DNA from 3 places in the Pradoshia sp. Z5_111 genome. Region 3 is predicted to be linked to each of the others. Evidence: riboswitches for the same ligand, from Rfam matches in the RefSeq annotation. Region 3 holds a riboswitch; each other region holds the start of a gene.
The links. A riboswitch is a leader RNA that binds a small molecule or an ion and turns the genes downstream of it on or off. The one in region 3 is predicted to bind S-adenosylmethionine.

Region 1 (3,164 bases), on a different contig from region 3:
AAGATCTAAATCATTGCGTCCAAAATGTCCGTAAGCTGCTGTTTGTTTATAAATCGGACGTCTTAAATCAAGCATTTTTATGATTCCTGCAGGGCGCAGATCAAAGTTAGCACGTACTAATTCAATTAATTTTTCCTCTTCAATTTTACCTGTACCGAACGTATCAATGGATATAGATACTGGCTGAGCTACACCAATCGCGTAAGCCAGCTGAACTTCTGCTTTATCTGCAAGACCTGCTGCTACAATATTTTTAGCTACATATCTGGCTGCATAGGCAGCAGAACGGTCTACCTTTGTAGCATCTTTACCAGAGAATGCTCCACCACCGTGACGTGCATATCCACCATACGTGTCTACGATAATTTTACGGCCAGTCAAGCCTGCATCCCCTTGTGGACCTCCGATAACAAAACGGCCCGTTGGGTTAATAAAATATTTAGTTTGTTCATCAATAAGGTGAGCTGGAACAACCGGTTTTATTACTTGTTCTTTTAAGTCTTTCTTAATTTGCTCCAGTGTTGTATCCGCGTCATGTTGAGTAGAGATTACGATTGTATCAATTCTAACCGGATTTTTGTTTTCATCATATTCCACTGTGACTTGTGTTTTTCCATCAGGACGCAAGTATGGCAGAACATCTTGTTTACGAACTTCAGCCAGCTTTCGAGATAATTGGTGAGCAAGAGAAATAGGAAGAGGCATTAATTCTTCTGTTTCGTTGCAGGCAAAACCGAACATTAGACCCTGATCTCCCGCCCCAATTGCTTCAATCTCTTCATCTGACATCGTGCCTTCTCTTGATTCCAAAGCTTGGTCTACACCTTGGGCGATATCTGCAGATTGTTCATCAATAGAGGTTAAGACAGCGCATGTTTCTGCATCGAAACCATATTTTGCACGAGTATAACCAATCCCTTTGATTGTGTCACGTACAATTTTTGGAATATCCACATACGTAGAAGTAGTGATTTCTCCCGCTACTAAAACTAATCCAGTGGTAACAGATGTTTCGCAGGCTACCCTTGCATTTGGATCCTTTGCTAATATTTCATCCAAAATGGCATCAGAAACCTGATCGCAAATTTTATCCGGATGACCTTCTGTTACAGATTCTGATGTAAACAAATGTCTTTTATTAGACATGTATATTTCCTCCTTCAGTTTCCCTGTTTATGGCTACTCATTATCTTTAATTATCTCCTGATTATACGAAAAAAGACCTTTCCCCTTTATAAAGAAAAGAGGAAAGGTCTGAGTCTCAGAAATCGGCCTTTCACTCTCATCGTTCAAGGCATTATAACCTTGCATCAAGTTAGCACCTTTGCGTGATTTCCATTAAAGGAATCAAACTGCAGGTTGCCCCGGCTTCATAGAGCTCGTCTCTCCACCGAGTCTTGATAAGAGTATCCATATCAAATGTATATAATATCTTATCCATCATTTTCTGTCAATAAATAAGCAGGAATATATTGTTAAGATAGACCTGAAGCTTCATCCTTTCCTAAAAGAAACACATTCCGACCTTAAGATTCGCATTTCTATTATGATATTGATATAATTAATTTACGAATATTCAAATAAATATACATTGTTATTTATCCATAAAGGTTGACTAATATCACTGTTTTTTTCACTATGGAAAATAATAATAATTATTCTTATATACTATATTAATCAATTGTTTTGAAAATTAACACAATTAGTATGGATAAATCAATTAAATGTGTTATACTAATTTCCATATAATATACTTACCAAAATTCTGGAAAAGGATGATACCTTATGAACAGTGTAGGAGTTTCCAATGAATTGAAACAATTACTTACTCATGATAATATTCACATTCAGCTTTCAGTGCCACAACTAGTTGAAAAAGTATTAACCAGAAAAGAGGGCATCCTCACATCTACTGGAGCTATTAAAGCTGAAACAGGTAAATATACCGGCAGATCCCCAAAGGATAAATATATTGTAGAGGAAGCTGCTACTAAAGATAAAATAGCCTGGGGAAGCGTCAATCAAGCAATATCTGAAGATGCATTTTCTAAATTATATGATAAAGTTATCGATTACCTCGAAAAACGAGATGAATTATTTGTATTTAATGGGTTTGCTGGAGCTGCAACAGACTACCGCCTTCCTATACAAGTAATCAATGAATATGCCTGGCACAATTTATTTGTACATCAGTTGTTTATCCGCCCCACTAAAGATGAGCTTGAAAACCATTCGCCTGAGTTTACTATTATCTCAGCACCAGGTTTTAAAGCAAACCCTCTTGTGGACGGTACACACTCTGAGACGTTTATCATCATTTCATTCGAAAAAAAAGTGGTCTTAATTGGAGGCACTGAGTATGCAGGTGAAATGAAAAAATCCATTTTTTCAATCATGAATTACCTGCTGCCTGAGAATAATGTGTTCTCTATGCATTGTTCAGCAAATGTAGGTTTTGAGGGAGATGTAGCTCTTTTCTTTGGCCTATCAGGTACTGGAAAGACTACTTTATCAGCCGATCCAAATCGCCGCCTAATAGGTGATGACGAACATGGCTGGTCTCCTGATGGGGTATTTAACATTGAAGGCGGCTGTTACGCAAAATGCATCAATCTCACAGAGGAAAAAGAGCCTCAAATTTTTAATGCCATTCGCTTTGGTTCTGTACTAGAGAATGTAGTTGTAGACGAAGATACGAGAATTGCTGACTATGATAATGGAATGTTAACTGAAAATACCCGGGCAGCTTACCCAATCGAAGCCATGCAGAATATCGTCACACCAAGTATAGCAGGCCATCCCAATACCATCATCTTCTTAACTGCTGATGCTTTTGGTGTTCTGCCTCCAATCAGCAAGTTAACAAAAGAACAGGCAATGTATCATTTCCTAAGCGGTTATACGAGTAAATTGGCAGGAACTGAACTCGGAATTACTTCACCACAGGCAACGTTTTCTACCTGCTTCGGTTCACCGTTCTTACCATTACATCCAACAAAATATGCTGAGATGCTTGGCAAAAATATTGAGGAGCATCAAGTTCAGGTATATCTGGTTAACACCGGTTGGACTGGAGGAGAATATGGAACAGGCAGCCGAATGAAGCTTTCTTATACACGTTTGATGATTCAAGCTGCATTAGAAGGAGAACTAGCCAATATTGA
Region 2 (3,164 bases), 440 kb from region 3:
AATCGACGCCCTCTTTAGGACTCGTGAAATCAGTGAAATAATACATATCTCCATTTTCATCAAAGATCGGACTTACATTCGCCTCGGTACCCTCATCAGAAGGCAGTTTAACATCTGATTTTCCAAACAGGCTATTCCAATATCCATGAATATAATTTCCAAAGTAGCTGTTTTGTGTACTGACGACCTCTGGTGCAACCGAACCATCAATAAATTCAGGCGCTTCAGAAAGGGTATAAGAGTTGGACTTCCCAGTTTTGGCATCCATCACTACAACACCTTTTACCTGGAAGCCATTTCTGGCAGAGACAAAATCACCATAAGAACGAATATAAAATGGTGTGCCATTATCATCTACTTCAAGCTGTGAATCCCCATAGAATATGTAGGATGGGTACTGTAGACGAATACGGCGCTCTGTTTCTTTATTGAAGAATGCAGAAGGAGTGTAGATCATTTCTGCCTCAATAAATTTAGGGTTGGCTGATGAATCTGTGGCACTTAATATAAAGTATCCAGGAGTTTCTTTCCCTTTCAGCCATTTGAAGAATCCTGAAAATTCGACTGGAGCAATATAAACATACTCACCATTTACTTTTTGGATTTGCAAATTTCCTAATTCGTAGTAGCTCGTATTTGGTACCTGGCCAAATGCTTTTTTCATTTTATTGCGGGCGTATTGAGGAGGCACGCTGGCCGGCTTTTTATTTTCATCAAATGTTTGTATTTCTTCTTTGACGTCCATTTTGGCTATTGTATACTTTTCATCAGCATTAAACAGAAATGCTGTTAAAAAATAGAGGCCGACAAGCAAACTACCTGCAAATAAAATACCTTTAATAGTTCTCTCCATACCCGTAGCAATCATTGAACCCAATAGAGTTAGTATGATGACGTAAATCCAAAGAGAGGAGATAGTTTGATCCAAAAGGGTGAAGTAATAAAATAAAAATGCTCCAATTGTGATTAATGCAGCTAAACTGACAAAAACAAGTAGCCTAGTTTTCCCCTTCATGTGGATACGTAATTTTTCATTATTTTTGAATGGCACAAGAATAAGTGCCGATATAACCCCAATGATAATGGAATAGATGAAGATATTTCCCATAAAGTACCCCTCCTTATTTTTTTCATAATTTCCCTTAATATCCTATACGAATAACTGACCACAATGATTCATGAATTGGAAATATTCATGAATTTTAGTTGCTGTAACTTGATTTAGGGTATTCTTTATTATAAATCAAAAATATTTTAAATATTATAAATTATTATTGACATTGCTAAACAAGATAGGATATAGTTGGAAACATCAAATTTAATTGAATAGCAAGCGATTCTTATCGAGAGAAGTGGAGGGATTTGGCCCTATGATACTTCGGCAGCGGATTTTTACTATGGTAAAAATACTGTGCTAATTCCAACAAACATCTGTTTGAGAGATAAGAGGAAGCTTTAAGCGAACATATTTCTACTTGTCTTTTTATGTATATGTTCATACAAAGCCTCTTCTGTCTAATGACAGAAGGGGCTTTTTGCATTTCGAATTTTTTAGGCCTGGAGGAGAGAACATGATTGAGTTTCGAAACATAAAAAAGTCATATCAAGCAAATGGTCAAAGCGTAGATGCTCTGAGAGGCATTCATTTAACGGTTGAAAAAGGGGATATTTTTGGAGTGGTAGGATACAGCGGGGCCGGGAAAAGTACACTTTTGCGTTTAGTTAATATGCTTGAACGGCCTACTGAGGGGGAGGTCCTTGTGAATGGTAAATCGTTTGCCAGTCTCAAAGCAAAGGAATTAAGGGCAGAGAAAAAGAAAATCGGGATGATCTTTCAACATTTCAATTTACTTCAATCTAAGACGGTATTTGATAATGTAGCGATTCCATTGATACTATCCGGCGTTCGTAAAGAAACGATTCAAAATAGAGTTCGAGAATTACTGGAGTTCGTGGGGTTATCAGCTAAGGGTCGAAGTTACCCGGATGAATTGTCAGGGGGACAGAAGCAGAGGGTTGGAATTGCGAGAGCTCTGGCCACGAATCCATCTATCCTGCTATGTGACGAAGCTACATCGGCATTGGATCCGCAGACGACAAGGGATGTTTTAGAGCTATTGAAAAAAATAAACCGAGAATACAATATAACAATTTTGCTTATTACACATGAAATCTCGGTGATTAAAGAGATATGCAATAAGGTCGCTGTCATGGAAAATGGGAGGGTTGTTGAGCAGGGTCCTGTTCTTGATATTTTTTCCAAGCCAACCACTGAGGTTGCCAAGCGGTTTGTTAGAACAGTCATTCACGACGAGATTCCGCAGAGCTTTTTGAAATCCTTAAAGGAGAATAAACCAGCAGTTTGGAAACTTAATTTTTTGGGATCTTCGTCTGGCAAGCATCTACTTTCAACAGTGGCGAAAAGTTTTGATGTCCATTTAAGTGTTCTTTCTGCCAATATTTCTGAAATACAGGAAACCCCTTTTGGGAATTTAATCGTTGAGGTCATCGGTGAAACAGAAGAAATAAAGAAGGCGATCCAATACATAGAGAGTGAGGATGTGCTCTTGCAGGAGGTTAAGCTATCATGAATGAACAGTTTTTAGGAATGGAAATTACACTTGAACAGTTACTGATTGGATTCAGTGACACACTCTATATGGTTTTCTTCTCCTTACTATTCGCGGCCGTGATTGGATTGCCTTTAGGGATTTTACTCGTCATAACGAGAAAGGGTCACATTCTGGAGAATAAGTGGGTGTTTAATATATTGAACCCAATCATTAATATTTTACGCTCGGTTCCCTTCATTATTTTATTGGTGGCTTTGATTCCATTTACACGATTGGTTGTTGGTTCGGCGATTGGAACGAATGCCGCCATTGTACCGCTTGTATTTTATGCAGGTCCTTATATTGCCAGATTGGTTGAAAATTCATTATTGGAAGTTGATAAGGGAATTATTGAAGCAGCTCAGTCAATGGGCGCGACTGAATGGCAGATTATTTTTCGGTTTTTAATACCCGAGGGGCTTAGCTCTCTTGTTTTAACCTTTACAACAGCGACTATTGGACTGGTTGGAGCCTCAGCAATGGCAGGGGCTGTTGGTGCTGGAGGGGTTGGAGATCTCGCCCTCACCTATGGTTATCAGAGATTCGACACTA
Region 3 (3,164 bases):
ATATAGCAAAGGTAAGCCTCTTGATATATAATTAAAAATTCAGAATAATCAGTTGACTCAAATTTCCCCATATGCTATAGTTTTAACAACTTAATACTTGGTTCTTATCAAGAGAGGTGGAGGGACTGGCCCGTTGAAGCCCGGCAACCGGTATTTTTATAATACACGGTGCCAATTCCTGCGGATACAAATAAATCCGGGAGATAAGGAGAGATGGAAAATGCCTGCCTCTTCTTATATGAAGAGGTTTTTTCATTTACTCACTTCTCTACTTAAAATGAAATGGAGAGATGTAGAATGGCAAATGAAGAAAAGAAGTATCGGTTTGAAACAGTAGGTATACACGGAGGATTGCAGCAGGATTCGGTAACTGGAGCGAGAAGCGTGCCGATTTACCAGACGAATGCTTATTTATTTAAAGACACAGATCATGCTGCGGATTTATTTGGATTAGCTGAATCTGGCTATATTTATACTAGAATTCATAATCCCACTTCAAGTGTATTCGAAGAACGCATAGCCGAATTAGAAGGTGGCATTGGAGCTTTAGCTGTTTCAAGTGGTGCTGCAGCTATAACACTCTCCATTCTAAATATTGCGGGAGCAGGTGATGAAATTATCTCTGCATCCACTCTATATGGCGGAACCTACAATTTATTTGCCAATACTCTTCCTAAGTATGGTATTAACGTAAGGTTCGTGGATCCAAGTGATCCAGAAAATTTTAGAGAAGCGATTACTTCAAAGACCAAAGCTATTTTTGGAGAAACGATTGGAAATCCAAGCCTGCAGGTTCTTGATATTGAACGGGTGGCGGAAATTGCTCATGAAGCTGGAATTCCATTAATCATTGATAATACATTTGCTACTCCTTATTTATCACGTCCGATTGAGTTTGGAGCGGATATCGTCGTACACTCAGCTACGAAATGGCTGCTTGGAAATGGAACCACATTAGGTGGGGTCATAGTCGATGGAGGGAAGTTTGACTGGAATTCATCTAAATTTCCGGGCTTTACAGAACCGGATCCAAGTTATCATGATCTGATTTACAGTGAAGCAATTGGTGCAGCAGCATTTATTGTGAAGGCTAGAGTTCAGCTGTTGAGAGATTTAGGTCCTTCCTTAAGCCCGTACAATGCCTTTCAATTTATTCTCGGATTGGAAACTCTGCATGTGAGGATGAAGGAGCATATAGCCAATACGAGATTAATAGTTGATTATTTAAAACAGCATCCGGCTGTATCATGGGTCTTGTATCCAGGAGATTCAGATCACCCTGATTACGAAAAAACGAAGAAATATTTACCCAAAGGTGCTGGAGCAGTCGTTGTTTTTGGAATAAAGGGTGGACGCGAGGCAGGTAAAAAACTGATTGATTCCGTTGAACTGTGGTCCCATGTGGCCAATGTGGGGGATGCAAAGAGCTTAATTATCCATCCGGCAAGCACGACTCATCAGCAATTAAGTGAAGAGGGATTAAAAGCATCTGGTGTGCAGGAGGATTTAATCAGACTGTCTGTTGGAATTGAAAATGCAGAAGATCTAATTGAAGAATTGGAGCTTGCTATTGAAAAAGCAACAGGTATAGCTTCCGCTGAGGCGGCTGTGAAATAACATATTGAATATGCTATGCAGACTTTGGTGTTGACAGTTCTTTCTTTAACATGATAGGATAGCAGACAGTTAGAATTAATTGAATAGTTTATGTACTCTTATCAAGAGCGGTGGAGGGATTGTGCCCTTTGAAGCCCGGCAACCGGCAATCATTTATGATTGAAAAGGTGCCAATTCACACAGGATAATAGATCCTGGGAGATGAGAGAAAGGAACATGTTATAAATTAATCATGCCTTTCTGCCTCCGCAGAAAGGCATTTTTGTTTAACTGAAGTTATTCTTTAATTATAGGTTGATAGAAAGAGCAGGTGAACTTTTCATGATTACATTACGTGATGTATCGAAGACCTTCTCAGGAACATTTAAACGTTCATCAGCTGTCAAAGCAGTGGATCAAGTCTCATTGTCTATTGAAAAGGGCGAGATCTTTGGAATTATCGGGTACAGCGGTGCGGGAAAAAGTACTCTCATTAGAATGCTGAACGGTTTAGAGAAGCCAACAGAAGGAAGTGTCTTGGTGGCAGGCAAAGATATGGCTGCTATAAAGGGCGCTGAATTAAGAAAAGCCAGAATGGAAATAAGTATGATTTTCCAACACTTTAATCTCCTCTGGTCAAGGACAGTCAGTGAAAATATAGAGTTTCCTTTAGAAATTGCAGGGGTACCAAGCAAGGTACGTAAAGAGAGAGTAAAGGAGCTTGTAAGTCTGGTAGGATTGGATGGCCGTGAAAATGCTTATCCGTCTCAGTTAAGCGGCGGTCAGAAACAGCGAGTCGGTATAGCGCGTGCATTAGCGAACAATCCGCAGGTTCTTCTTTGTGACGAGGCGACATCAGCACTTGATCCTCAGACTACAGACGATATTTTGGATTTACTCGTTGATATAAATAAAAGGCTTGGCTTGACAATCGTATTAATTACTCATGAAATGCATGTTATTCGTAAAATCTGTCATCGCGTTGCTGTGATGGAGATGGGGAAAGTAGTGGAGAGCGGAAAAGTACTTGATGTATTTAAAAAACCGAATGCTCCGATTACTAAACGATTTGTCCAGCAAGTGACTGAGCCAGAAGAAACGAAAGAGACGATTGAGCATTTGCTTGCTGAATATCCGACGGGTAAAGTTGTACAATTATCCTTTATTGGTGAATCAGCTGAAACCCCTGTTTTATCAGAGGTTATCCGCTCTTACAAAATCAATGTAAACATATTGCAGGGTAAAATATCGCAGACTCAGCACGGGTCCTATGGAACATTATTTATTCATGTAGACGGTGATGCTGCTGAAGTGGCAAAAGCAATTGACTATCTCCACAATCAGGAAATTGGTGTGGAGGTGATTTCAGAATGATGGAAACATTATTACCAAATGTAGTTTGGGAACGAATTTATGAAAAGACATGGGAAACCTTGTATATGACAGGTGTCTCATTAATCGCAACTTTTTTCCTTGGAATTATATTGGGTCTACTATTATTCTTGACCTCAAAGGGGAATATGTGGGAAAACAAAGTGATTTACGGAATCGTAGGTGCTTTCGTTAAC

Region 1: another riboswitch for S-adenosylmethionine. It lies ahead of metK (methionine adenosyltransferase); the one in region 3 lies ahead of AC4D4A_RS04545 (methionine ABC transporter ATP-binding protein).
Region 2: another riboswitch for S-adenosylmethionine. It lies ahead of AC4D4A_RS06535 (methionine ABC transporter ATP-binding protein); the one in region 3 lies ahead of AC4D4A_RS04545 (methionine ABC transporter ATP-binding protein).

The regions. Positions count from the first base shown of each region.
Region 1 is NZ_JBZCPQ010000006.1:28,464-31,627, reverse strand. It holds gene metK (methionine adenosyltransferase) at 1-1,146, opposite strand, end outside; SAM riboswitch class I at 1,280-1,407, opposite strand; gene pckA (phosphoenolpyruvate carboxykinase (ATP)) at 1,786-3,164, shown strand, end outside.
Region 2 is NZ_JBZCPQ010000002.1:468,505-471,668, reverse strand. It holds gene AC4D4A_RS06540 (YrzE family protein) at 1-1,108, opposite strand, end outside; SAM riboswitch class I at 1,338-1,449, shown strand; gene AC4D4A_RS06535 (methionine ABC transporter ATP-binding protein) at 1,572-2,591, shown strand; gene AC4D4A_RS06530 (methionine ABC transporter permease) at 2,609-3,164, shown strand, end outside.
Region 3 is NZ_JBZCPQ010000002.1:32,223-35,386, reverse strand. It holds SAM riboswitch class I at 102-210, shown strand; gene AC4D4A_RS04550 (O-acetylhomoserine aminocarboxypropyltransferase/cysteine synthase family protein) at 298-1,617, shown strand; SAM riboswitch class I at 1,713-1,825, shown strand; gene AC4D4A_RS04545 (methionine ABC transporter ATP-binding protein) at 1,939-2,970, shown strand; gene AC4D4A_RS04540 (methionine ABC transporter permease) at 2,967-3,164, shown strand, end outside.